Linked DNA regions of Leucothrix mucor DSM 2157. The protein of the gene in region 1 interacts with the protein of each later gene in a pairwise test. Links are inferred from orthologs where the notes say so. Each region holds a gene or a part of one and is shown in the gene's direction. Other genes may lie near its edges. The genes, in order: acpP, ybgC, plsB and bioH.

Evidence for each region.
Region 2: the proteins of acpP (region 1) and ybgC interact in binary tests that used the Escherichia coli proteins (3 or more experiments, as listed by UniProt). The link is inferred for Leucothrix mucor DSM 2157 from one-to-one orthologs.
Region 3: the proteins of acpP (region 1) and plsB interact in binary tests that used the Escherichia coli proteins (3 or more experiments, as listed by UniProt). The link is inferred for Leucothrix mucor DSM 2157 from one-to-one orthologs.
Region 4: the proteins of acpP (region 1) and bioH interact in binary tests that used the Escherichia coli proteins (3 or more experiments, as listed by UniProt). The link is inferred for Leucothrix mucor DSM 2157 from one-to-one orthologs.

Annotation. Positions count from the first base shown.
Region 1 is NZ_ATTE01000001.1:1,881,544-1,885,002, reverse strand. What follows is about bases 1-2,659. They hold acpP (acyl carrier protein), read left to right. Parts: upstream 1-1,041; coding sequence 1,042-1,278; downstream 1,279-2,659. Other genes in these bases: fabF (beta-ketoacyl-ACP synthase II), read left to right, coding at 1,407-2,651; fabG (3-oxoacyl-ACP reductase FabG), read left to right, coding at 200-955; fabD (ACP S-malonyltransferase), read left to right, coding at 1-196. Outside these bases: endolytic transglycosylase MltG, read left to right, coding at 2,683-3,459. UniProt on the Escherichia coli protein: Carrier of the growing fatty acid chain in fatty acid biosynthesis.
Region 2 is NZ_ATTE01000001.1:152,454-160,225, forward strand. Bases 2,755-5,437 are described here. They hold ybgC (tol-pal system-associated acyl-CoA thioesterase), read left to right. Parts: upstream 2,755-3,714; coding sequence 3,715-4,161; downstream 4,162-5,437. Other genes in these bases: ruvB (Holliday junction branch migration DNA helicase RuvB), read left to right, coding at 2,755-3,659; tolQ (protein TolQ), read left to right, coding at 4,198-4,872; tolR (protein TolR), read left to right, coding at 4,875-5,303; tolA (cell envelope integrity protein TolA), read left to right, coding at 5,300-5,437. Also shown: type IV-A pilus assembly ATPase PilB, read right to left, coding at 1-1,224; crossover junction endodeoxyribonuclease RuvC, read left to right, coding at 1,497-2,003; Holliday junction branch migration protein RuvA, read left to right, coding at 2,044-2,649; more of ruvB, read left to right, coding at 2,649-2,754; more of tolA, read left to right, coding at 5,438-6,793; Tol-Pal system beta propeller repeat protein TolB, read left to right, coding at 6,797-7,772.
Region 3 is NZ_ATTE01000001.1:2,651,116-2,659,311, reverse strand. Bases 2,873-5,979 are described here. They hold plsB (glycerol-3-phosphate 1-O-acyltransferase PlsB), read left to right. Parts: upstream 2,873-3,230; coding sequence 3,231-5,729; downstream 5,730-5,979. Other genes in these bases: LEUMU_RS0111930 (histone deacetylase family protein), read left to right, coding at 5,758-5,979. In the rest of the region: LEUMU_RS0111950 (flavin reductase family protein), read left to right, coding at 1-311; asd (aspartate-semialdehyde dehydrogenase), read right to left, coding at 436-1,554; LEUMU_RS0111940 (3-deoxy-7-phosphoheptulonate synthase), read right to left, coding at 1,711-2,808; more of LEUMU_RS0111930, read left to right, coding at 5,980-6,804; LEUMU_RS0111925 (DMT family transporter), read left to right, coding at 6,801-7,700; LEUMU_RS0111920 (GNAT family N-acetyltransferase), read left to right, coding at 7,744-8,196. UniProt on the Escherichia coli protein: Catalyzes the transfer of an acyl group from acyl-ACP to glycerol-3-phosphate (G3P) to form lysophosphatidic acid (LPA). This enzyme can utilize either acyl-CoA or acyl-ACP as the fatty acyl donor.
Region 4 is NZ_ATTE01000001.1:1,983,451-1,991,472, reverse strand. The notes cover bases 2,053-4,985. They hold bioH (pimeloyl-ACP methyl ester esterase BioH), read left to right. Parts: upstream 2,053-3,091; coding sequence 3,092-3,880; downstream 3,881-4,985. Other genes in these bases: ccoS (cbb3-type cytochrome oxidase assembly protein CcoS), read left to right, coding at 4,954-4,985; bioC (malonyl-ACP O-methyltransferase BioC), read left to right, coding at 3,889-4,683; plsY (glycerol-3-phosphate 1-O-acyltransferase PlsY), read right to left, coding at 2,487-3,089; LEUMU_RS0108850 (response regulator transcription factor), read right to left, coding at 2,053-2,341. In the rest of the region: LEUMU_RS25280 (sensor histidine kinase), read right to left, coding at 259-1,683; more of LEUMU_RS0108850, read right to left, coding at 1,673-2,052; more of ccoS, read left to right, coding at 4,986-5,157; LEUMU_RS0108825 (LysR family transcriptional regulator), read left to right, coding at 5,302-6,228; LEUMU_RS0108820 (AI-2E family transporter), read left to right, coding at 6,470-7,522; LEUMU_RS27865 (M48 family metallopeptidase), read left to right, coding at 7,561-8,022. UniProt on the Escherichia coli protein: The physiological role of BioH is to remove the methyl group introduced by BioC when the pimeloyl moiety is complete. It allows to synthesize pimeloyl-ACP via the fatty acid synthetic pathway through the hydrolysis of the ester bonds of pimeloyl-ACP esters.

The DNA of each region.
Region 1 (3,459 bases):
CGATCAGCTGTATCAGCCGGTCCGCTGGGTAGATACCATTAATGCGCTTGAATCTGCTGGCGCTGACACCATAATTGAATTTGGACCGGGCAAAGTATTATTTGGCCTGAACCGCAGAATCAATCGTAAGCTGGGTAACCTGACCATTAACGACACAGCCTCATTAGAAAAAGCACTGGCTGCAACCAAGGAATAATTCATGAATTTTGACAGCTTACTGGATGGTAATGTCGTGTTAGTCACTGGCGCAAGTCGCGGAATTGGACGTGCAATTGCTGAAAAGCTTGGTAAAGCAGGCGCTACTGTTGTAGGAACAGCGACTTCGGAAAGCGGTGCTGCAGCTATTAGCGCTTATTTTGCTGAAAATGGCATTAAAGGTTGCGGAAAGGTGTTAAATGTAGGAGATTCCGCATCCATTGAAATTCTGATGAAAGAAACGGTCGCAGAGTTTGGCCCAATTCAGGTTTTAGTGAATAATGCAGGGATTACGCGTGATAATTTGCTGATGCGAATGAAGGATGATGAGTGGGATGATATTATCAATACCAATCTAAGTTCAGTATTCCGCCTTAGCAAGGCTTGCTTGCGTGGCATGATGAAAGCACGACATGGCCGTATTATTTCAATTGCTTCGGTAGTTGGAGCAACGGGCAATCCAGGGCAGTGTAACTACGCTGCAGCAAAAGCTGGAATTGTTGGTTTTTCAAAGTCATTAGCTCGCGAAGTGGGTTCACGCGGTATTACCGTTAATGTGGTTGCGCCGGGGTTCATTGATACTGATATGACGAAGGCCTTAGCCGAAGAGCAGCGCAATGCGATGGCATCACAGATTCCACTGGGGAGTTTGGGTAAGCCTGAAGATATTGCGAATGCCGTATTGTTTTTAGCATCGGACATGGGCACCTACGTGACCGGTGAAACCTTGCACGTTAATGGTGGCATGCATATGGCGTAAAGCCGCCATTGCTTTATAGCTTGTGTACTTGATTTTTATTATAATAGTATGCATATTGTGTTTTTTTTAATTGAGGACAAAATATCATGAGTGATATTGAACAGCGCGTCAAAAATGTTGTTGTAGAACAGTTAGGTGTTGACGAAGCAGAAGTAACAAATGCTGCATCTTTCGTTGATGACCTTGGCGCGGATTCACTGGATACCGTAGAGCTGGTTATGGCACTCGAAGAAGAGTTCGGTACCGAAATTCCTGATGAAGAAGCTGAGAAGATTACAACAGTCCAGCTTGCAATTGATTACGTAAAATCGCATCAGGGTTAAACCCAGGATTCGTTGAGACCGCAGTTTAACCCGCTTAAACTGCGGTCTTTGTACTATAAAGAATCGCAAATTATTTAATTGCTGATGTTGTCCTGTCAGTAACATCAAATAGTGAAGGAAAAATCATCGTGTCTAAACGTCGAGTAGTAGTTACCGGTCTTGGTATCGTATCTCCGGTTGGTTCCACCATCGGAACAGCTTGGAAAAATATCACCGAAGGCAAAAGCGGTATCAATAAAATCAGCCCCGATTTATTTGATGCGAGTGAATTCAGCGTGCGAATCGCTGGAAACGTAACAGATTTTGACGCGAGCAAATATATTAAACCTAAAGACCAACGCAAAATGGATCCTTTTATCCATTACGGTATTGGCGCTGGTACTGATGCATTGCACGATTCAGGCATTGTTGTGACTGAAGATAATGCCGAAGGCATTGGTGTGATCGTTGGTTCTGGTATCGGTGGTATTAGTACCATCGAAAAGAATTTTGAAGCGTACATGAATGGCGGACCACGTAAGATTTCACCGTTTTTTGTACCAAGTAGTATTGTAAACATGGTTGCCGGTAATCTGTCGATTATGCACGGCTTAAAGAACCATAATATGTCTCCGGTTTCTGCTTGTGCGACGGCAACTCACAGTATTGGTGATGCAGCGCGCATGATCGCTTATGGCGATGCAGACGTAATGCTGGCAGGTGGTGCGGAAATGGCTACAACGCCATTGGGTATCGGTGGCTTCGCTGCAGCTCGTGCACTGTCAACTCGTAACGATGACCCTGAAGCGGCAAGCCGTCCATGGGATTCTGGACGTGATGGGTTCGTACTGGGTGATGGTGCTGGTATTTTGGTACTTGAAGAGTACGAATACGCTAAAGCTCGTGGCGCAGAAATCTACTGTGAATTAGTCGGTTTTGGTATGAGCAGTGATGCTTACCACATGACTTCACCATCACAGAATGGCGAAGGCGCAGCACGTTGCATGCGTAACGCTCTGAAAGATGCTGGTTTGAACCCTGAAGATATTGATTACATCAATGCGCACGGTACATCCACACCTGCAGGTGACGTTGCTGAAACAATGGCGCTGAAATTGGCCATGGGTAATCACGCGAAGAACGTTGCAATCAGCTCGACTAAGTCTATGACAGGTCATTTGCTGGGAGCGGCAGGCGGTATCGAAGCGGTATTCAGTGTATTGGCTATCCGTGATCAAATTTTACCACCAACCATCAATATGGATGATCCTGATCCAGCGTGTGATTTGGATTATGTTCCAAATACAGCGCGTGATGCCAAAGTTGAAATTGCAATGAGCAATTCCTTCGGTTTTGGTGGGACGAACGGCACATTGATTTTCAAAAAAATATAATAGCCCATTAAACGGGCAGTTAGGGTGAGTGATGAAAGCAGCATTCAAGTGGTTATTTATAATTCTGTTGTTTTCGGCCCTAGCTGCCGGTGGCTATGGTTATCTGCAGTATGAGCAATTCATAAAGCAGACCGTTCCAGAGACAGCACCTAAGCGTTTTGAGATTGCTAAAGGCAGTAGTATTCGCCAAGTTGCCAGGGATCTGGAGCAGCAAGGCATCGTTAAGCCAGCATGGCAGTTTCAGCTGTTGGCAAAAATCACCAAACAAGATACAAAAATTAAAGCGGGCGAGTTTGCTATTAAACCCGGCATGAGCGCGCAAGATGTGCTTGATCATTTTGTGTCTGGAAAAACAATCAGCTATAGCAGTCGTATCATTGAAGGCTTTGTTTATAAGGACTTAGTCGCCTCTGTTAAAGCCGATGAGAACTTGGTTCAAACACTTACCGATGATGACTACGCTAATATTATGCAGCGGATTGGCTCTGAAGAGAAAAGCCCTGAAGGGTGGTTCTTCCCGGATACCTATAACTATCCGCGTGGCACAACCGATCTTGAGTTTTTAAAACGTAGCCATCAGGCAATGAAGTCATTCCTTAATAAGGAATGGGAGCAGCGTGAAGCCGGTATTCCGCTTAAAACTCCTTATCAGGCCTTGATTCTGGCATCCATCGTTGAGAAAGAAACCGGCGTGCCTGAAGAGCGGCCATTGATTGCCGCTGTATTTCAAAATCGCTTGAAAATAGGGATGATGCTGCAAACAGACCCCAGTGTTATTTATGGCATGGGTGAGCGCTTTGAAGGCAAT
Region 2 (7,772 bases), 1.7 Mb from region 1 along the record:
GATCTCTGCAGTCTCAAGGTCACGAATCTCACCGACCATGATGATGTCAGGATCTTGACGCAGAAAGGCTCTCAAGGCGCTGGAGAAAGTAAGTCCAACCTTGTCATTTACGTTCACCTGATTAATGCCAGGTACTTGAATTTCCGCCGGATCTTCTGCGGTTGAGATATTCTTTTCTGAGGTGTTGAGTAAGTTTAAACAAGCATAGAGCGTTACTGTCTTACCACTACCGGTAGGACCAGTAACCAACATCATGCCATCTGGTTTCGCAACGGCTGCTAGCAAATCGGCCTTCTGTTTTGGGTCAAAACCAAGATTGTCGATACCCAAAGCAGCTGTATCTGAATCGAGGATACGCATAACGATTTTCTCGCCGTACAGCGTTGGTAGCGTATTAACACGAAAATCGATGAATTTGTCTTTATTGACCTGTAAGTGAATGCGTCCATCTTGTGGTACTCGGCGCTCTGATGAATTCAGCTCGGCCATGACCTTAATACGAGAGGTCATTTTTCGGGCGATGCCTTTAGGTGGCATGCTCACCACCTGCAAAATGCCATCAATTCGAAAGCGTACTCTTAGAATTTTTTCATAAGGCTCAATGTGAATATCGGACACGCCTTTTTTAATCGCGTGAATCAGCAGGTCGTTAACGAACTTGATAACGTCAACGCCTTCATTGTCCTCTTCATCTTCTTTCTTTTCTAAGGCCTTGGTTTCGATAACCAAGTCCTGACTATGTGCTTGCGAGGTGATCGCCATGCCCGACGTCATGGCATCGCCAGAGTCAGAGCCGTAAATAATTTTTTGTAATTTAGAGTATTCAACCAACACTGGCTCAGGAACCAGTTTGGTGGTGACTTTGATATCACCGAGCTCAAAACTGTAATGCGGATCTGCCACCGCAATAATCAGTGCGCTACCAATCGTGAATAACGGTATCGCCTGCAGTTTGCGCATCATATCTTCAGGAATAAGCTCCTTCATCTGGATACTGATATTAATCGCATCCAGGTCGACAAGGCTCATACCAAACTGATTACTACACGCGATGGCCATATCCATTGGGTCAACCAGCTGGCGCTCCAGCAAGTGACTAACAATGGGTTTTTTACGATCAGACGCGTCGCGCATCGCCTTAATAGCGGCGTCACGCTTCAGTTTGCCATCGCTGACAAACGTCTGAAGTATTGTCGGTAGTGTAATTTCAGTGCTTACAGACATGATTTTATAAGGTCATTTTATAGTTATTTTTTAAGACTCTCAGCAGACATGCTACGACGATTTATTGAATGCACAAAGGCTCGTCGGACAGTCGGTTGTGTGTTGATTGATCATCTTGTAAGTGGTCATTATGCTAATTGCCAAGGATACGTAAACTGAACGGAGCGTAATCGGATCCATCAGAATTAGCAGTGGCGACGTAAAATAACGGTCTTCTCTCAGCTATGTTATGATCTCGAAAACAGCATAAAACAGAGATCTAAACTATAATAATGAGCACGATACGCATCATCGGGATTGACCCCGGTTCACGCATTACCGGCATTGGGGTGATTGATAGCGATGGCCGACACAGCAAGCACGTCTACAGCACGTGTGTGCGCATGGGGAAGCAGACGTTTCCTGAACGGCTGGGGATGATTTACCAAGCTATTACTGAAGTGATTCAATGCTACCAGCCTCAACAAATGTCGATTGAGGATGTGTTCTTATCCAACAACCCTTCCTCTGCACTTAAACTCGGTCAGGCACGTGGCGCGGCAATCTGCGCTGGCGTGGTTAATGGCTTGGTAGTGCATGAATATAGCGCTCGCGAAGTGAAGCAATCAGTCGTTGGGCGGGGTAATGCAGATAAAGAACAGGTACAGCATATGGTTAAAATCCTACTAAACCTATCTGGGCGATTACAAATTGATACTTCCGATGCCTTGGCAGTTGCCATCAGTCATGCGCACATCGGTCCTTACAAAAGCAAGATTGCACAGGCTGCCATAAAATGATACCTATGCAGTTTACAATCAAAAATAACGAGATACCTGCATGATTGGAATGCTCCGCGGTAAGTTGATTTATCGGCAAGCGCCGGATTTAATGGTTGATGTGCATGGTGTTGGCTATGAGGTGCAAGCCTCAATGACGACATTTTATGATCTGCCGGAATTGAATCAGGAAGTCACGCTGCACACGCATTTTATCGTGCGCGAAGACGCCCAAATTTTGTATGCATTCAGTTCGGTAGTAGAACGTGAATTGTTCCGCACTCTATTAAAAGTCAACGGTGTTGGCCCTAAGATGGCTTTGGCAATTGTTTCCGGTATGACCGTAAATGAATTTGCTGAGCGAGTGCGCGCTGGTGATGTGGCTGGTCTGACGCGCTTACCGGGCGTTGGCAAGAAAACAGCAGAACGCCTGATTATCGAAATGCGTGACCGTTTACCAAAAGCCGATGCGAATGCAGCTGCAGACTCTAAACCAATGACCGAGCGCTTGCCGTTACCGGTTGATTTGGAAGAAGAGGCAGAGAATGCTTTATTGGCGCTCGGTTATAAACCCACAGAAGCGAGCCGAATGATTAGTCGTCAAGCGGGGCAGGGCTTGAGTGTCGAAGTAATGATTCGTAATGCCTTGAAGGATTCCTTGTCGTGATGGATGACGATCGCGTCATATCGCCGGTTGCCGGACTGGATGAGCTAATAACGGAAGAAAAAATCCGTCCGCAGCGCCTATCTGACTACATTGGTCAGCCAGTCGTGCGTGAGCAAATGGAAATCTTTATTCCTGCGGCCAGAGCACGCGGTGAAGCGCTTGATCATGTACTGATTTTCGGTCCGCCAGGTTTAGGGAAAACAACCTTATCTCATATTATTGCCAACGAATTAGGTGCTAATTTACGCTCAACCTCCGGCCCTGTCTTGGAAAAAGCAGGTGATTTAGCGGCGTTGCTAACCAACCTTGAGCCGCATGATGTGCTGTTCGTTGATGAGATTCACCGTTTAAGTCCGGTGGTTGAAGAAATTCTCTATCCAGCCATGGAAGATTTTCAGTTGGATATCATGATTGGTGAGGGGCCAGCTGCACGTTCAATCAAACTGGACTTACCACCATTCACGTTGATCGGAGCGACTACGCGCGCTGGTCTGTTAACCTCGCCATTACGTGACCGGTTTGGTATTGTACAACGGCTGGAATTCTACAATGTGCCAGACCTTCAATACATCGTGTCACGCGCCGCAGGCATCTTGGGTGTGGATATTGATGAAGGTGGGGCTTATGAAGTGGCTCGGCGCGCGCGTGGAACACCGCGAATCGCCAATCGCTTGCTTAGGCGTGTGCGGGACTATGCCCAAGTTAAAGCGGATGGACGGATTACCGCAGAGATTGCCGATTTGGCGTTGAATATGTTAAACGTCGATCAGCAGGGCTTCGATCATATGGATCGGCGACTGCTATTGGCTGTGTTAGAAAAGTTTGAAGGTGGGCCGGTTGGTATTGATAATATTGCCGCTGCCATCGGAGAGGAGCGGGGAACTATTGAGGACGTTTTAGAGCCTTACCTCATCCAGCAGGGCTACTTAATGCGTACTCCACGTGGGCGAATGGCAACCCGGATGGCATGGGATCATTTTTCATTGGCTATGCCGGATAGTAAAGCGTAAACGAGTGTAAATCTGCTGTGTGATCCCCACTAAACGATGATAATCTGGAGATGTTGTGCCACAAACTAAGATAAATTCCGAACTATTTGTTCTGCCCGTCCGTGTTTATTATGAAGATACCGACGCCGGCGGCGTGGTTTATCACGCAAATTACCTGAATTTTTTTGAGCGTTGCCGTACCGAATGGTTGCGTCATTTAGGCTATGAGCAAGATGAGTTGCGGGTTGAGTCTCAAACCTTGTTTGTGGTGCGCTCGGTAAATGTAGAATATTTGAAGCCAGCGCTGTTTAACCAGCAACTTATGGTAACGGCTGAGGTCATAGATCTGGGCGGAAGTAGTGTGACAATGAAACAGAAAGTGTTGCATGGCCGCAGTTCCGGTGAGGTAGATTTACTCGCACAAGCTAGTGTCGGCTTGGTGTGTATTGATACGGACAAATTTAAACCAAAACGAATTCCTGATGTCATCAGGGAGTCTTTATTATCCACAGACGCTAACTAACATCAGCGCTCAAAAAATACCAAGGGGAAACTTTGAATGTCATTTGATCATTCAATTCTGTCATTAATTTTAGAAGCCAGCATCATCGTGCAAGTGGTGATGGGGCTATTGCTATTGGTCTCGCTGATCTCGTGGATGATTATCTTCGTAAAAACCAGTCAGATTAGTCGGGCGAGACGCGAGCAGGAGCGCTTTGAAAAGCGGTTCTGGAGCGGTATCTCACTGGATAAGCTGTATGACGATCTGTCTGCCAAGGCGGCCAAGAGCGGTTTAGAGTCGATGTTCTTTGGTGGCTACCACGAATATCAACGTGCGCATCGTGCTAACAGTGCCATGCCTCAGGTGGTTGGTGCGCAGCGTGCGATGCGAGTTGCTGAATCACGTGAGTTGGAAAAGTTAGAAAAGAATCTTTCATTTCTGGCAACGGTAGGCTCAACCAGCCCTTATGTAGGTCTGTTTGGAACGGTTTGGGGGATCATGAATTCCTTCTTATCCCTAGGTCAGATGCAGCAAGCATCATTAGCGGTTGTTGCTCCTGGTATTGCTGAAGCCTTGATTGCAACGGCAATGGGTTTGTTTGCGGCAATTCCTGCGGTAATCGCTTACAACCGCTTTAGTGATGGCGTTGATCGTGTTGCAGCTAACTATGAAAACTTCCGTGAAGAGTTCACGACCTTGCTTGAGCGCCATGGCAAGCAGGCTGGAGTCTAAGTATGTCTCGTCGTAGCCAGCGTGGTCGTCGCTCTATGGCCGATATGAATGTTGTCCCGTATATCGACGTTATGTTGGTATTGCTGGTGATATTTATGGTGACAGCTCCCATGATGCAAACGGGTGTTGAATTAAATCTGCCGAATGCAGAAACCACGCCTTTGGTGAATAACTCGGGAAATGCTGCACTGATTATTTCAGTCGATGCGTCTGGTCAATATTTTGTTGATGACAGTGACGGCATGAATCTTGAGGTGTTGACCGAGCGATTAGGCACAGAGCTGCAAAATCAGGCTAACCGTCCCGTTTATTTGCGTGCTGATCGTGAAGTGGCTTATGGCTTCCTGATGCAGGCGATGGCTGTGGCACAGCAAGCGGGTGCGAAGAATATCGGCCTGATGGCTGATCCGGACGCTTTAGAAAGCAAATGATGAATGCGTTGATCCGTCATCCTATTGCATTTTTTCTGGCCGTGCTGCTGCACGTGCTGGTCGCCTTGCTATTTGTGGTTAGTTTTGACTGGCACCAGATTGGCGCTAGCTCAAATGAAAAAACGCCGGTAAATGTGTTGTTTATTCAGCCTGAAAGTTTGCCCGCTGTCGTGGAGCCGGTTGAGCAGTCAACAGATGCCGAAACACCGGTTGAAGCTGCTGAGCAGGGGGTAACCGCGGAAGCTGAATCCAAGCAGCTTGCAGAAGAAGCTCAGGCTGCGGCGGAGCAAGCTGAAGCGGAGGCTCGCCAAGAGCAGGAGCAGGCAGAACAAGCGGCGGAGGTGCTTAGGCAAGAGCAGGCTGACAAAGCAGAAGCTGCTGAGCAGGAAGCCGCACAAGCACGTCAGGAGCAAGAACAAGCAGCGCAAGCCGCAGAGGCAAAGCGCCAAGAACAAATTGAAAAAGCAGCGGCAGCGAAGGCGCTCGTTGAGGCCAAGCAAAAAGCAGAGGCTGAGGCTGAACAGCAACGTTTAGCCGAACAACGTGCAGAAGCGGCGGCGGAAGCAAGGCGTCAGCAAGAGCTAGCGGCTGCCAAAGCACGTGCTGAGGCCATTAAAAAGCGCGAAGAGGAAGCAGCAGCCGCTAAATTAGCGCAAGAAAAAGCCGAAGCTGAACGTCAGGCTGAAGCCGCTCGTGCTAAACAACAGCGTGAAGAGCAGGCGAGAATTGCGGAGCAGAAAGCCGCTGAAGCGCGTCGTATTGCTGAGGAAGAGCGCAAGCAAGCGGAAGCAGAGCGTGCACGCCAGCAGCGGGCTGCCGAGCTTGAGCGTCAGCGCTTAGAAAAGGAAAAAGCAGATCAGGCATTGATCGCTAAGCGACGTGCTGAGTTTGAAGCTAAAAAAGCAGAAGAAGCTCGTCAGAAGCAAGAGGCTGAGCGTCGGGCGAAAGCAGAACAAGCTAGGCAGCTTGCTGAAAAGAAGCGCCAACAAGAGGAAGCTAAGCGAGCAGCCGAAGCGCGTAAAGCACAAGCATTAGCTGAAAAGCGTCGTCAAGAAGCTGAAGCGAAGCGGGCAGAGGCGGCATTGAAGCAGGCTGAAGCCAATCGTGTTGCTAAAGCCGAGGCTGAGCGAAAGCGGGTTGAAGCGGTTCAACGTCAGGCAGAAGAGCGTAGACGTGCTGAAGCGGCTGCAAGACAGCAACAAGAGCAAGCACAAGCTCAGGCGCGCCGGGTTGCAGCTAGCCAATGGGGCTCACAGATCGAGCAGCATGTTAAACGCAACTGGAATCCGCCACCTGGCTCTCGGGGCCAGCAGGCAAAAATTCGGGTAGAGATTAGCTATAGCGGCTTCGTGAAAGGGCGCATCCAGTTTATTCAATGCTCCGACCCGGGCTTTTGTGCTTCAATCGAAGATGCCTTCAGACGTGCGGAGCCTTTGCCGGCACCAAGCCGCAATGATCTGGATAGAACACTATTGATTACGATGGATTAACTTATGAAAATTAATAACCTGATTCGTAGCTTTGTTTTGCTGTTAACGCTAGCCTTCGCAGGTTCGGCATGGGCAGATTTAGAGTTGAGAATTTCAAAAACCAGCGATCGGGGAATCCCCATCGTAATTGCGCCGATGCCGGGTGGCGCGCATGCCATTATTGAGGCGGATTTAAACCGCAGCGGGCGGTTTCAGATTGTTAGCTCCAGTCGTGCCACGAATATGGCAACATTTGGAGCCGCTGTTGAGCCTGCGCGCTTAAAGATGTTGGGCGCGGCGTTTTTAGTCCGTGGTCGACGCACTGAGGCAGGTTTGGATATTGAGATTATCTCTACAGTGACTGGTCAACGAGACTCCAGTTATCGGATAGGTAATTTGGCTAATCAGCGTAGACTTGCGCACAAGGCTGCCGATAAGATATTTGAGTACCTAGTTAAATTGAAAGGTGCGTTTGATACGCGCTTGGTGTACGTCACGGTTGAAGGTCGAGCAGTTGAGCAGCGAGTTTATCGACTCTATGTGGCGGATGCCGATGGCTATAATCCGAAAGTCGTATTAACATCGCGCAAACCCGTGATGTCGCCAAGTTGGTCTTACGATGGCAGTCAAATTGCTTATGTGTCATTTGAGCGTGGGACGCCAGCAATCTATACACAAAATATTTTTACCGGTGAGAAGCGTATGGTCTCATCGCGGCGTGGTATTAACGGTGCTCCGTCTTGGTCGCCAAATGGTCAGCAACTTGCTTTGAGTTTATCTGTCGATGGTAACCCTGAGCTATACGTGCTGACCTTGGCTAATGGCGCTTTTAAGCGTTTGACCAATTCACGTGCAATTGATACTGAGCCAAATTGGACGCAGGACGGGCGTTCGATTATATTTACATCTGACCGTGGTGGTCGCCCTCAGCTGTATGAAATGCCAGCAACGGGTGGTTCACCAAAGCGGGTGACCTATGATGGTACTTACAATTCAGCGG
Region 3 (8,196 bases), 770 kb from region 1 along the record:
CCATGCGAGTGGCTGATAGCCCGGCGGCTATGGAATGCAAGCTGTGGAAATCGATTGAATTACCGCCACGAGCGGATGGTAGTGCAGGTTATACCACGGTGATTTTAAGCGTTGAAGGTGTTTATATTAATGACGATTATATTGTTGATGGTCGCGTAGATACCGCCGCAATGGAGCCCTTAGCGCGCTTGGGTTATATGGATTATGCGGTAATTAATAAAGACAATATGTTTAGCCTGAACCGCCCGGAAGTGGATGCGGATAAAAAAACGGCAACGCTGAAAAGTGGTCCGTGGAGTGGCAAATACTAATCACTTTTTAGCAGTTGAGAATATCAAGCAGGTAAAAAATAACCTCCGACCAGCGGAGGTTATTTTCAAGCATCTTATTTAATCACGCTTCAAGAAACGGATTAAATCGACCTAAGCCATTAACTTAAGCAATATGCTCCAAAGTGATTTTCAGCATACGACGTACTGGCTCAGCAGCACCCCATAATAACTGATCACCCACGGTAAATGCCGTCAAATACTCAGGGCCCATATTCAACTTACGAATACGGCCAACGGGAATAGTCAGCGTTCCAGAGGTCTTCATTGGAGTCAGATCTTGCAGAGTCGATTCCTTATCATTCGGAACCACTTTTACCCACTCATTGTGACCAGCGATAATGGCTTCGATCTCTTCCAATGGCAGATCTTTCTTCAGCTTAATCGTGAAGGCTTGAGAATGGCAGCGCATAGAACCGATACGCACACACTGGCCATCGACCGGAATGCTATTGGCTTCGGTATTGCCTAAAATCTTGTTGGTTTCAACCAGACCTTTCCACTCTTCTTTAGTCTGACCTTTTTCAACGGCCTTATCGATCCAAGGAATCAAGCTACCCGCAAGTGGAACGCCCCAGTTAGCCTTAGTCAAATCATCCGCATTCATTTTAGCGGTCACTTTGCTGTCGATATCTAAAATCGCAGAATGTGGGTCGGCTAATAAATCGCTAACTTCGGCTTCCAGCTCACCCATTTGAGTCAGCAGTTCGCGCATATTCTTAGCACCGGCACCACTGGCTGCCTGATAGGTCATGGATGAAATCCACTCAACCAAATCTTTTTCAAACAGGCCGCCTAATGCCAGCATCATTAAAGAGACGGTACAGTTACCGCCGATATAGTTCTTAACGCCGCTTTTCAGGCCAGCATCAATTACATCACGGTTAACCGGGTCTAACACGATAATGCTGTGGTTATCCATGCGCAGGGTAGAGGCCGCATCAATCCAGTAGCCATCCCAACGCGCGCGAAGTTTGTTGTAAACCGCGGTCGTGTAGTCGCCACCTTGGCAAGATAAAATAATATCCATCTCAGCCAGCTTGTCGATGTTCATCGCATCTTCAAGAATCGTCGCACCAGTACCGACATCAGGACCCGCCTGACCCGCTTGAGACGTGGTAAAGAAGACCGGTTCAAAGCCTTCAAAATCATTTTCAGAGCGCATACGCTCCATCAGCACTGAACCAACCATGCCACGCCAACCAACAAAACCTACTTTGCGCATTGTAAACTCCTACAAAATGCCGCACTTCTTAAAAGAGGGGCGAATTGTAGCACTTGCGCCGCAAAAACAAAAAACAGAACTTTTAAACGCCGTTATTGGATATTGATAGCCGTACCCGCTAGTCGTGTAGCGGGCACACAATGCTATCGCTTTTCATTAGGCAACTTTCTGAGCCTGCTGTGCTTGTCGTTGTGGCAGCACATCTTTTAATTGATCACGTAATGCACGAATCATGGTTTCAGTGGTTTCCCAGTCAACACAGGCATCGGTCACCGAAACACCGTATTCCAGATCAGCTAAATTCGCCGGAATCTTCTGATTGCCTGCACCAATATTACTTTCAACCATCAGGCCGATGATTGATTGGTTGCCATTCACCACTTGCTCGCCCACATTTTCCAGTACATTGCGCTGGCGGTTGTGGTCTTTTTCAGAGTTTGCATGGCTGCAGTCGATCATAATATTGGGCTTGTGGTTACCTGCCAGTAAAGACTGCTCACACTCTGCAACGCTCGCCGCATCGTAGTTAGCGCCTTTGCTGCCGCCACGTAATACGACGTGTGCATGTTGATTGCCGCGAGTATGAATGACCGACACTTCGCCTTCGTGGTTAATACCTAAGAAGCGGTGGGGTGCAGCCACTGAACTGAGTGCATTCATGGCAACATCTAAGCCGCCATCGGTACCGTTTTTGAAGCCAATTGCTGAGGACAAACCAGAAGCCATTTCACGATGAGTTTGTGACTCAGTGGTACGTGCTCCAATGGCGCTCCAGCTAATCAGATCTTGCAGGAACTGTGGTGAAATCGGGTCAAGCGCTTCTGTAGACGTTGGCATACCCATGTCCGCCAGATCCGTCAGCAGCTTGCGACCAATTTTCAGACCTTCTTCGATTTCGAATGAATTATTGAGGTGTGGATCGTTGATCAGACCTTTCCAGCCAACCGTGGTGCGAGGCTTTTCGAAGTAAACACGCATCACTAAGTAGAGCGTATCGGAGACTTCTTCTGCCAGTGCTTTAAGGCGCTGCGCGTAGTCCATAGCGGCTTCAGTATCGTGAATGGAGCAGGGGCCAACGACCAGAAACATGCGTGGATCAGTCCGGTCCAGTATGTTTTTAATGGTTTGGCGGCCTGCGGCGACGGTTTCCATCGCACGCTCGGTAACAGGAATTTCTTGTTTTAGCTGCACCGGTGTGATTAATCGTTCTGCACTTAACACGTTTAAATCTTCCAAAGTTGTCTTGCTGTTCATTTTAATAATTTCCTCTAGGCCAAAAAAAACCCCGATAGACGCCTGCCTATTGGGGTTCTCAGGTAGGCAGTTTTTAGACCGCCTACAGATGTTTCTACAGCGACCTATTCAGTGAATCCATAAAAATAGCCCAGCCAAGAATAACCCGTCTCGTGAGAGGCAGATTGCGTGGCTGGCTGAATAAATCGTTGTGTGTTTAATGTGTTCATGGCCCCGATAATAACAATAACGAGCGTTCATGCAAGCGAAAACTTTACCGTTGGTAAAAAAAATAATTTCATAATCTTTTGATGATTTCTGTCTGATTGCGATATTAACTAATCGGTAAGGTTATGAAATTAATAACAATCTGCAATCTGCCGGCCATAGCGCTCAGCAACGTTGTATACTTCCTAAACTTTAAAGCGGCATAACAGGGCTCTATGACTATCCGTAAATCCATTAATTACTTAGCCAGAAAATTCCTCTATTTATGGGTGAGAACCGATGTGGTGCCCACTGAATTGAGCGAGTTGGATATCAGGCCGGATCAGCCAATTATCTATGTATTAGAAACCCGTTCATGGTCGAGTTTATTAGTACTGGAAACCGAGTGTGAACGCTTAGGATTGCCATCGCCGCTGAATCCCGTTGGCATTGCTGAGCTGTCAGCCTGGTATTCTGTGTACTCGATTTCACCGCGCCAACCGTTTAAAGCTTGGCTACAAAAACAACCGAAGCGCTCGCGTATGTTGCGTGGGATTGTGGAGTGTTTACGGGATCATCCGGGTAAAGAAATTCAGTTTGTACCGGTCTCGGTGTTTTGGGGGCGACCTGTTTCCAAGCAAGAGCGTTGGTTGCCAGTGGTGTTTGCAGACTCGTGGAATCTGGCCAGCCGTGTGCGCAAATTTTTTACGATATTGGTGCATGGCCGCGATACCTTTGTCAAATACTCCGAGGTGATTCGCTTTAAAGCCGAGCCGGATCATGACGAACTCAGCGATCAAATGATTGATCGTTTGCAGGGTGTATTATCCAAGCGTTTAACCGATGAGCGTGTCGCAACCTTGGGACCGGATATTTCCCACCGCCGGACCTTGGTGCGGGATTTGATTTTAAAGTCGGATGTGCAGGCAGCCATTAAAGCGCGCAGTGCCGAAGATAATCTCACCGAATATCAAGCTACCGTGCAAGCGCGGCGCTATGTGCATGAGATTGTGGCTAACTGCACGCAGATCACCATTCAGCTGATGAATCGTGGTTTGTCATACTTCTGGAATAAGTTTTATTCTGGCATTGAGGTGACGAATAACGCCGAGCTTAAAGAGCTAGCCCGCACCCATGAACTGGTTTATGTGCCGTGCCATCGTAGCCATATCGACTATCTACTGCTGTCGTATGTGATTTATTACGAAGGGTTGGCGATTCCGTATATTGCAGCGGGGCGCAATCTGAATATGCCAGTGATTGGTTCGATTTTGCGTGGTGGTGGCGCGTTCTTTATTCGCCGCAGCTTTAAAGGCAATCAGCTGTATTCCGCAGTGATGTTTGAGTATGTGGCTGAGTTGGTGTCTAAAGGTGTCGCCATTGAATATTTCGTGGAAGGTGGCCGCAGCCGTACCGGACGCTTGCTCAAGCCCAAGCCCGGCATGGTTTCAATGACCGTGCGTGGCTTTTTGAAATATCGCAAAAAGCCAGTTGCCTTTATTCCGGTGTATATCGGCTATGAAAAGCTGCTGGAAACCAAAGCCTATCAGGCAGAGCTATCAGGGGAGGATAAAAAGTCCGAAACCTTTATGAACTCTGTGCGTTCGATGCTGCAGATTCGGGGGAATTTCGGAAAAGTATCGGCTAACTTTGGTGAGCCTATTTTCCTGAATAAGGTGTTGGATGAGCAGCAGGACGATTGGAAAACGGCTGAGTATGATGATGCTAAGCGACCGGAATGGGTGCGTGATTCGGTAGAAACGGTCTCTGACACCATTGCCAGTCGAATCAATCAGGCGGCGACGGTGAATGCGGTGAACTTGATTTCCACTGTATTGCTTGCCACCTCCAAGCAAAGCATGGATGAAGCTGAGTTATTAAAAATGCTGTCGGTCTACCAAGCTTTAATTTCACAGCAGGGCTATTCCAATCGCGTAGTCGTGACGCAGGAAACCGGTGCTGCACAAGTGGCACGAGTAGAAGCCTTAAAAATGCTCAAGCGTCGCCAGCATGAGCTGGGTGATATTCTGTATTTGGATGAAAAACACTCGGTATCGCTCACTTATTATCGCAATAATATTCTGCATTTAATGGCGCTGCCATCCGTGATCGCCTGCTGCTTTATCAATATGCGCAAGCTGCCGGAGCGGGATATTATCAAGCTGATTGTGCTGATTTATCCATTCTTAAAGAGTGAGCTATTTTTAGTGTGGGAAGTTGATGAGCTGCCCACTGCGATCAAAAATATGCTGCAGCTTATGTGTGAGCAGGGTTTATTGGAAAAGGATGCTGACAGTGATAGCTATGAGCGTCGCAGCTTTGGAACACTGGAGTTTGCACAGCTTAATTTACTGGCGCGGGTGATTTCACCGACGCTTGAAGTCTACTACCTGACTCTCGCGTTATTAGCGCAAAGTGGCACTAAAACCATCCCCAAAGCCGAGCTTGAAAAGAAGTGTCAGTTGATGGCGCAGCGAGTGGCGATGATTCATGAGTTGAATTCGCCAGATTATTCAGATAAAAACCTGATTGCCAACTTTATTGATACGCTCATTCACATCGATTACGTGAAAGTGTATGGCACGGAAGATCTTGCGTTTAGTGAAGTGTTTGAGCGCGCAGATCAGCGCATTCGCCTGTTACTTAGTAAAGCCATGCGCGCCAATATTATGCAGATGCTGGAGAGAACTGAGCCAGCAATTCCCCAAGATTCGGATGCCGCTAGCAAACCCTAGTGGCCTTATACTTTTCAGGTTAGTAACGATGAAGACCATATATTCAGATCAACATTTCCAGCAAAGCCCCAAGCTGGAGTTGGCCGGTGGCGAGCTGGTGCCATCTTTTGAAAATCCATCCCGCGCGGAGCATGTATTGGCGCGAGTGAAAGCGGTGGGCTTGGGGGAAATAATTGCCCCTCAAGAGTTTGGAATTCGACCGATTTTAGCGGTGCACGATGCTAACTATATTAGCTTTTTGCAGCTGGCTTGGCAGGAGTGGAAAGCCGCGGGCTATGAGGGGGATATTATCCCGATTTGCTGGCCTGCCGGACAAGCCTCTGACATCGTACCGCGCCATATTAAAGGTAAAGTCGGGCGCTATGCCTTAGGCACTGATACCAATATCACCGCAGGGACTTGGACGGCTGCCTTGGGCGCGGCGCAAACGGCATTAACCGGTGCAGCAATGATCAGTGAAGCCTTTCATGCCTCTGAAAAAATGGGTGCATTCGCCTTAGGCAGACCACCGGGACATCACGCGGCGAAAGCCTTATATGGCGGCTATTGCTTCTTAAATAACGCCGCACTGGCTGCTCAATATTGCCGTGATCAGGGTATTGAAAAGGTAGCGGTTCTGGATGTGGACTTCCATCATGGAAACGGCACACAGGAGATTTTCTATGATCGCGATGATGTGTTTTTTGCCTCGATTCATGGCGACCCGATGGATAGCTTTCCTTACTACTGGGGACATGCCGACGAGTGCGGCGCAGGCCTTGGCGAAGGCTTCAATATAAACATCCTACTGCCTTCCGGAACGGGCTTTGCTGTTTGGCGTGAGGCGTTAAAAAAGAGCTTAGCGGCCATTGATTTCTTTGGCGCGGAAGTGCTGATTGTGTCTTTGGGCGTGGATACCTTTGAGGGTGACCCAATTAGTGCTTTTAAACTCACCACACCAGATTATTTAGTGATGGGCGCAGACATTGCCTCGCTGGGCATCCCTACCTTATTTGTGATGGAAGGTGGCTATAACGTTGAGGAATTAGGCGTGAATATGGTCAATGTATTGCAGGGGTTTGAGGGCGCGATATGAACCAGTCAAATGGGTCACCAATGCTTAACTGGTTAATGCTGCTGGGCTTGATTATGCTCTGGGGCACCTCGTTTATGTTTGTCTCGCTATCGCTGGAGAGTTTCTCGCCGGTCGGTGTGGTGGCCATGCGGGTATCGCTCGGGGCTTTGGTGCTCACCGGCTTTTTATGGGCTAAAGGCTTAAGCTTTCCGCGTGACCTGAAGTCGTGGTCGATCTTCTTATTGTTTGGATTATTAGGTAACTTGCTGCCATTTTCCTTTATCTCCTTTGGCCAGCAAAGTGTGACTTCAGGTATTGCCGGCTTGCTGATGGCGAGTATGCCGCTGGCGACCATGGTATTAGCGCATTATCTGGTACCGGATGAGTCTTTAAATCGATACAAAATACTCGGCTTTAGCTTCGGTATTTTGGGCGTTCTAATTGTGATGTATCCCAGCTTATTGGGTGGCCATAACACCTTATTTGGCATTATTCTCATCCTGTTAGCCAGCCTGAGCTATGCGCTCAATAGCGTATTGGTGCGTCGCTTGCCACGCTTTAATCCAGTGGTGGCGGGAGCAGGGATGCTGATTACTGGCAGCCTGATTATTGTGCCGATCTGGTTGTTTCGCGATATGCCATGGCAGCAGACTTATAGCCAGCAAGCGATCTTATCGTTGATTTGGTTAGGTATCGGGCCAACGGGGATTGCTACCTTATTGTACTTTGCAGTGATTGGTAATGCAGGCCCCACATTCTTATCGAATATCAATTATGTGGTGCCCGTGGTGGCGTATTTCACTGGTGCGCTCATGCTGCATGAGATGATTGAATGGCAGAGTCTGGCAGCGTTGGGATTGATTATTTCAGGTATCGCCATTACCCGCTATATGCCTAAATCCAGACAAGCGATCTGAGAGCAATACACCGTAGAAAATCAGTTATTGAGGGAGCCGTATTATGAAAATTCGACAGTATCAGGCTGGGGAAGAGCGCATTCTGTGGTCGCTTTTTTATAATACGGTCCACACGGTAAATGCCAGAGATTACTCGCAAGCGCAGCTTGATGCCTGGGGCTATGCCGAGTTGGATGAAGCCATTTGGCAGCAGAAAATTGAATCTATTAATCCCGTTGTCGTGTTAATTGATGACACGATTGTGGCGTACTCAGATGTGCAGGAGAGTGGTTATGTGGATCACTTTTTCTGCCATGCAGATTACCAGCGGCAGGGCGTTGGGAGTTTTCTAATGGCACACTTGGAGCAGCTTGCTCGCGCTAAAGGAGCTACTGAAATGAGCTCGGATGTTAGCATTACCGCCCGCCCATTTTTTGAAGCCAAGGGCTTTGTGGTGGATGAGGAGCAGTTTGTCGAAATCCGCGGACAGGTACTGCGGAATTTTAAGATGGTGCGC
Region 4 (8,022 bases), 100 kb from region 1 along the record:
ATTCTGTATATCAAAAGCAGCGGCCTTGAATGTGCTAATGCGCAAAACTACTCGCATATCAAACACTGACCTTCTTCATTGGCCAATACCGTGCGCTTTGCATCGGTAATCTTTTCGTAATTCGCTGTTAATGTGTCGCAAGTTAGTATGTTGATTGAAGTTTCAACATAATCACTGACATCGCCTAACTGAATTAAGGCGGTGGTGATTGCGCTCTATTCTCAAAATAACGATTTAGCGTAGATATTTGGCGGCTGTTTAAGCCGCCCCGTTTTTCTTTCCAGAAAGCGGTTTACCAGCAGCGTTAAATGTCAGTCTTACTTTGAGCCCAGGTTTATTATCTAGCAACTCAATAGTACCGCTGTGGCGCTCAACTACCGCTTTAACCAAGCTCAGACCTAATCCATTACCGGGCGTGCTACGCGCGCTATCCAAGCGAGTAAAACGCTCAAATACCACCTCACGCTTATCTTCTGGAATTCCTGTTCCAGAATCAGCCACCTCAATAATAAATTGCTTTTTATTGTGCATGGCATTTAATGAAATCGTGCCATTTGGAGGTGTGAACTTTACCGCATTATCGAGCAAATTCGTTAAGGTTTGCGCCAATAGCTGGTGATCGCCCAAGATAAAGGCATTGCCTTTGATATCGCAGGTGAAGTTGATTTCAGATTCTTCAGCAACAATTGAGTACAGCTCTGCAAGCTCATCAATAAACTTGCGAGTATCAATCAATACCCAGTCATGATCGTGCTTGCCAGATTCGGCTTGTGCAATGCTTAGCAGGGCGTTGAAGGTGCGAATAATGTCATCAATATCCTGAATTGCTTCTTGCTGGACTTGCTGGCAGCTTTCTTTGTCCAGATTCTCAATTAGCGAGACTTCCAGGCGATTGCGTAAACGGTTTAGTGGATTACGTAAATCATGCGCTAAGTTGTCCGTTACCTGATGCATGCTCTGCATGAGCTGTTCAATACGCGACAGCATGGTATTTAATACGGTACTTAAGCGGTCGAATTCATCATTTTTAGTAGTGACCTGCATACGCTGGCTAAGGTCGCCATCAATGATTTCACCAGCTGTTTTACGTACGCTGTTAATCCGATGCAACACGCCATAACCAAGCATGGCCCCACCGGCCATGGCCAGTGTAAACATCAGCACAATAAGCGTGATAATAACATTCAGGATGCGGGCAAGCAGTGCCTGACGCTCGAATAAGTCAGTACCGACCAGCATTTGATAGCCATCCGGCAGCAGTGTTAATAGCACGCGGGCAGGTTGGGTAAACTGTTTCTTCTGAGAGTCAGGGGCAGTAATAACGGTATTTAACGGCACCGTAGCAAAAAAGTTATCACCCGGCAGCATCGCTCTTTTTTCAGGCGCAATTTCTTCAATCAAATCACGTTGTTCGCGATTTAACAGTGCGTAAAGGAAGAATTTTGAACGGCCATCGGTATTCAACTGATTCATTTCCTGAGTCAGCGCGTTGATTTTACCGTTGTTATAGAGGCTGAGCAGGGCGTTAGTCTCAGCGCTCAACTGAGAGTCAGTTTGAGCGCGGATTTCTTTAGCTGAGTTCCAATAGATAAAACTAATGGCACCTGTACTAATAAGACTAAATACCAACGCGTAAACCAGAGAGATCCGGAATGCCGTTGTATTGATTAATCTAAGAAGCATGTAGCGAGTATCCCGCGCCTCTTACTGTGTGAAGCAGTGGCATGGAAAAATCGCGGTCGATTTTGCTACGCAGGCGACTGATATGAACATCAATCACGTTAGTTTGTGGGTCGAAATGATAATCCCAAACGTTCTCTAATAGCATGGTGCGGGTCACGACTTCATTAGCGTGGCGCATCAAGTATTCGAGCAGGGTAAATTCGCGAGGTTGCAGGTGAATCACCTGACCGGCACGAGTTACTGAGTGTTTGATTAGATCCATTTGCAAGTCATGTACACGAAGCAGTGTCTGCTCCTGTGCAGGACTAGCGCGGCGGACTAAGGCTTGAAGACGGGCCAATAATTCACTGAAGGCGTATGGCTTGACTAAGTAGTCATCACCGCCGGCTCGTAAACCTTCGACGCGATCATCCACGTCCCCTAGCGCGCTAAGGATCAGGACGGGAGTCTTCATTTTCTGCTCCCGTAAGTCTTTTATGACATCCAGACCGTTCTTCTTCGGCAGCATCCGGTCAATAATCAACACATCATACTGGCCGGTTAAAGCCATATGATAACCATCCTCACCATTGTCTGCATGGTCGGCTACGTGTCCGGATTCCGCTAAGCCCTTTTGAATGAAGCTGGCGGTCTGAGTATCGTCTTCTATTAGTAACATGTGCATAGGCAGAGTATAGGGCAGAGTGAGGAGTGGCGAGTAATTAAGATTTGTTAAGGTGAGATAATTATCATAAACCGATTGAGATAGTTTTGATTAAGTGAGCAGAAGTCGCTGATTTATGGCGGCATTCTGCACACTTGAATTAGTTTTTATCCTTAACAATGTGGCTTTCGGTACCCATGATGATTTTCTGAATATTAGGGATGTGACGCCAGTAAATAAGCGCGGTAATCACTAATAAACCAAAGCCCAAAGCGGCGGATTTGGTGACTAAGTAAAAGTAAAACGGTGCAAATAATGTCGCGATCAACGCAGAGGCGGATGAGATGTTCAGTGCAAATGCTGAAGCCATCCAAGTCACTAATACCGCTAAACCAATAACAGGATTTAAGCCAAGATAAACCCCCATCGCCGTGGCAACGCCTTTACCACCGACAAAGCCATAAAAGACTGGAAATAAGTGACCCATAAAGGCAGCGATGGCAATCAATACTACCCACATATCATCCAAGCCCAGTGCTTTTGCAACGACGACAGGGATCAGTCCTTTGAGTGCATCACCTAGCAAGGTGAATAGTGCGGGAATCTTGCCGCCCAGTCGTAATACGTTAGTGGTTCCCGGATTATTGGAGCCATGCGTACGAGGGTCTGGAAAGCCAAACAGGGACGATGCAAGAATTGCTGTGGAAACAGAGCCCATTAAATAGGCAGCGGCGATCAGCAAAATTGGTAGTATAATATTCATTTTTGAATTCTACCAAAGAGCCGATTGTTTTGAACGCATTTTTTTCAACAAATTCAACACCCTTGATTGCTTTACACGGCTGGGGAATGAATGCTTCGGTATGGCAATCACTGAGCACCTACCTACCTGAAAACCTTGAGTTTCGCTGCCTGGATTTACCAGGTCATGGTCAGACTGAATTGCTGGATAATAATGAGTTTGAGACAGCGGTAGAGTGGCTGGCAGCTCAGTTTGAGGGGCGTTGTCACTTGTTAGGCTGGTCGATGGGGGGATTATTGGCGCAGGCTTTTGCGTTGAAATATCCTGAGCGGATTGCTTCATTGTCGCTAGTGGCCAGTACGCCGTGCTTTGTGCAGCAAGCTGATTGGCAGTGCGGCATGGAGCCTGCGGTTCTGGCGCAGTTTGCTCAAGCGCTAAAGGAAAATCAGAATACGACAATTCGGCGTTTCATTGGATTACAGTTCATGGGAGAATCGGCGACCGCCAAATTGCAGAAGGCTTTACTGCAATCGGTGTTAGCCCGACCTGCCAGTCCTATGGCGCTGGAACGTGGTATTCAATGGCTGCAGGAGGCAGATTACCGCCAATCACTGAGCCGTTTACCGCCATCGCACTGGATGTTTGGCACGCTGGATCGTCTGATTCCCCCAGAGGCGGGAGCTGTAGTTGCTGAGCAGCTAGTGGCTGGGCGAGTAGATTATTTTGAGGGTTGTGGGCATGCGCCTTTCATGACGCAACCACAGCAATTTGCTGAACGCCTGATGGAATTCATTCAGGCTCACACGAGTTAACCGCTATTTTGAGTGCTTTTGATAAACACAAAACACGGCAGAGTTTTGATCGTGCCGCACATCGCTATGATCAATCCGCTGGCTTGCAGCAGCAGGTTGCCGAAACCTTGATGGACCGCCAGTTAGGTTCCAGCCTTAAGCCTTCAGCTATTCTGGATTTAGGTTGTGGTACAGGGCAGGTGGCACATATCTTATGTAAGGCCTACTCCGCAGCGACGATGACGGCTCTGGACTTCTCGCCTAAAATGTTGGATCAGACCGCCAAGCGCCTGATGCAATGCAATTATCACGCTGAACTTGTTTGCGCAGATGCTGAACACTTACCTTTTTCAGCGGCCAGCTTTGATTTAATTGCCTCTAGTCTAATGCTGCAATGGAGTAATGACTTGCAGGCGACATTAAGTGCCTGTCGTGATTGCTTGAAAGAGAATGGCGAAATGGCATTCAGCACGTTTCTCACCGGTACATTGCTTGAAGTGAGAAGTAGCTGGGAGATGGTTGATCAGGAACCTCACACAAGTGACTTTATTGAATTAGAAGCCCTTCATCATACACTTGAGGGCGCAGGCTTTAGTCAGATCGAAATCACCACCGAAACTATCGTCATGCCATACCCCTCTGTGCGTGAAATGATTATGGACATTAAGCGTATCGGTGCGAGTAATGCTCGTGTTGAGCGCGAGCGTGGCTTGACGGGAAAAGCGCGATTTGCTGCATTTGAGCGCGCTTTTGATACATTTCGTAGGTTGGATGGGATATATCCTTGCACTTGGCAGCTGGCCTATGTTTATGTAAAAAAATAATCCATTTATTTTAGGGTTCTTAACAGTTTGTAATGTCAATTGGCCTGATTTTCGTGTAGGTTTTTGAGCTGCATGTTGTTGTATAGTAAAGGCTAAACCTAGTCTCATTTAAAAAAATAATGAGCAAACATCAAATATACTGTTGGTGATTGATAAGAAGTGTTATCTTGTCTGTGTCGCATCTTTCAGTAATATCAAGCCCTTGTGATTACCCGATCACGTTGGTTGATAGTAATATTTCCGATTTTAAAATGGCGTGGAAAGATCATAATGAGTGCACTTGCAATGACTTTGACCATCGGTGTATTCGTTATGCTGATTGTTGTAATTGCGTTTATTTTTACCGCCAAAAGCGGTCAGTATGATGATTTAGATGGATCGGCCCATCGTATTTTGATGGATGACGATGACCCACGTATACCCGGAAATAAAGCAAAACAAACAGCAAAGCATAAGAAGCAAAAAGATGACTGATAATAACTTTTATACCCCCGAGAAGTTCAGTCGCAACACCCCCGACGTTATCTCCATGCCTATGAAATAACACCATGGAATAACACCATTGAATCGCCTGCGGGTAGGCATTCAAATGACAAGCAAAAGGAGATTGTAAGTCATATGTCTGATAGAAGACTTCAAGTGTTTCATGCAGTAGCAAGGATGCTAAGCTTCACTAAAGCAGCCGAAGTTCTACACATGACTCAACCAGCCGTTACGTTTCAAATTCGACAACTCGAAGAGCAATTCGATACCCGACTATTTGATCGTGCCCATAATAAAGTCAGTTTGACGGATGCCGGCCATTTGGTATTTGAATATGCCGAAACCATATTTGAGCAATATTCTGCCATGGATAATGCCATTCGTGAGATGACTGGAAATTTCAATGGCTCACTCACCATTGGCGCCAGTACTACTATTGCAGAGTACATGTTGCCAGCCTTGCTGGGTGACTATAATGCCGAAAACCCTGATGTACGCTTGCGCCTGAGGGTATCCAATACCGAAGGCATTGTATCGATGATTGAAAATAACGTCATCGACCTCGGCGTGGTAGAGGGGCCGATTGCCAATAAAAACCTGCTTGTGGAAGTTTGCCGCTTAGATGATTTAGTGGTCGTTGTACCGCCAGGTCATGAGCTTATCGCCGCATCCACCGGTCAATCTGGTTTGGCGCTCAAAGAGGTAATGAATTATCCTTTTATTTGCCGTGAACAAGGATCAGGGACTCGTGAAGTCATCACTGATTATCTTCAAGAGTGCGGTTTAGAAAAGAATTTACTGAAGAACTGCCTGGAATTGGGTAGTCCTGAGTCCATTAAAGGTGCAATAGAAGCCGGTATGGGGGTTTCTATTTTATCCAGTGTAAGTATTGCAAAGGAGCTGAAATTAGGCACTTTGCACGCTATTCCGCTGAACCCTCCGTTGCAGCGTGAGTTTTCATTTGTCAGACAGCGGCAGAAGTTTAAAGTAAAAGCGATGGATGAGTTGCTGGATTTTGCCCGTAGCTACTGCATTTCAGGAAAGCCGCTGATTCGCATGTAATTTCTGAGCTTGTTCGGGTGACACTCATTCGCTTTACCTGTAAATTACCTGCTCACGGACGAGAAGGATAATTGACAGTGATTGCTGTGAGTCATCGCCCGAATAATACGGAACTACTGTACCGTTGTTTGGACTAAAGGGTGAACACAGATTTCAAGGCAGGGCTGCCGTACAATGTTATTGACGAATTTGAGTTGCTGTTCCAGCAATCCTACGAACTTTCATTACAGAAATAAAATAAATGATTAAACTGATCAATGATTGGTACACGCGTCATTTTTCGGATCCGCAGGTTGCGATTTTGGCGTTCTTATTACTGCTTGGTTTTGCAGTGGTTTTCTTCGCCGGAAACCTGCTGACTCCCTTGTTTGCAGCTGTCATTATTGCCTATTTGCTGGACGGTGCAGTTGAGGGGTTAAAGCGCTTGAGGATTCCGCAATTCATTGCGATGTTACTGACCTTTAGCTCGTTTATGTTGTTTTTGACCGTCGTGATTTTTATTCTGGCACCACTGATGTTTAAGCAAACCACTCAGTTTATGTTGGAAATCCCTCGCATGCTGGCCGAAGGGCAAGGTGTGATCATGATGTTGCCTGAAAAGTATCCCACCATCATTTCGCAAGAGTTCATGGGTGAAATTCTAATCAGCATTAAAGGGCATCTTACTGCTTTGTCTCAGAAGTTTGTGACCTTGTCGGTTGCTTCTGTGGTGGATGTATTTACCTTCCTAGTCTACTTAGTCGTGGTGCCATTACTGGTATTTTTCTTCCTGAAAGATAAATACATGATTTTGTCGTGGTTCCGCAGTTTTCTGCCGCGCGACCGTGCTTTAGTTGCAGCGGTTTGGAGTGAAGTAAACGATAAAATTACTGGCTATGTTCGTGGTAAATTTATGGAGATCCTCGTTATTTGGGTTATCTCTTACATCACCTTCCTGATTTTCGGTTTGAATTACGCCTTGCTGCTGTCTTTTGTGGTGGGTATTTCGGTACTGATCCCGTACGTTGGGGCGATTGCGGTTACTTTGCCGGTAGCCATTGTGGCGTACTTCCAGTGGGGCTACAGCTATGAAACGGTCTATGTGCTGACGGCTTATGCGGTGATTCAATTCCTGGATGGTAATTTATTAGTGCCATTACTGTTCTCTGAAATGGTGAATTTGCATCCTGCGGCAATCATTATGTCAGTACTAGTCTTCGGTGGCCTGTGGGGTATGTGGGGTGTATTCTTTGCGATTCCATTGGCGACACTGGTACATTCGGTGATGAACTCCTGGCCGCGTCGTGCTGTTTAGGCGTTTCGCCATATTGACTGTGGGTTCTGACGGACTGCGTGGTTGATTATCAGGTTCAGTTAAGTGACCAGCGTTATCCTTATACGCTGGTCAAATCCAAACGAGCTCGCTATCTGCGGCTCAAGTTGGCGCAAACGGGTGAGTTGAGCTTGGTTGTGCCAAATGGCGTAAGTCTTGCCAAAGCTCATGCATTCGTTGCTTCCCAAGCTGCATGGCTAGAAAACAAACTCCAGACATTATCACCAGAAGCTATTAAGCCTTGGGCCAAGCCCGAGCTGCTAGATTTGGCTTATCTTGATGAGCGCTGGACGATTAAGTATTTTCCGCAGGCCTCGGGCTCTATCATACTGCGCACATCCGCAGGGCAGTTGGAATGCTATGGCGATGTGGATGATGCTGAGCTGCTTAAAAAAACACTTGGACGCTGGCTCAAGGCTAAGGCAGAAAAGGTCTTATCGTCGCGCTTGAAATGGCTGGCGGAGCAGCATGGTTTTAACTAT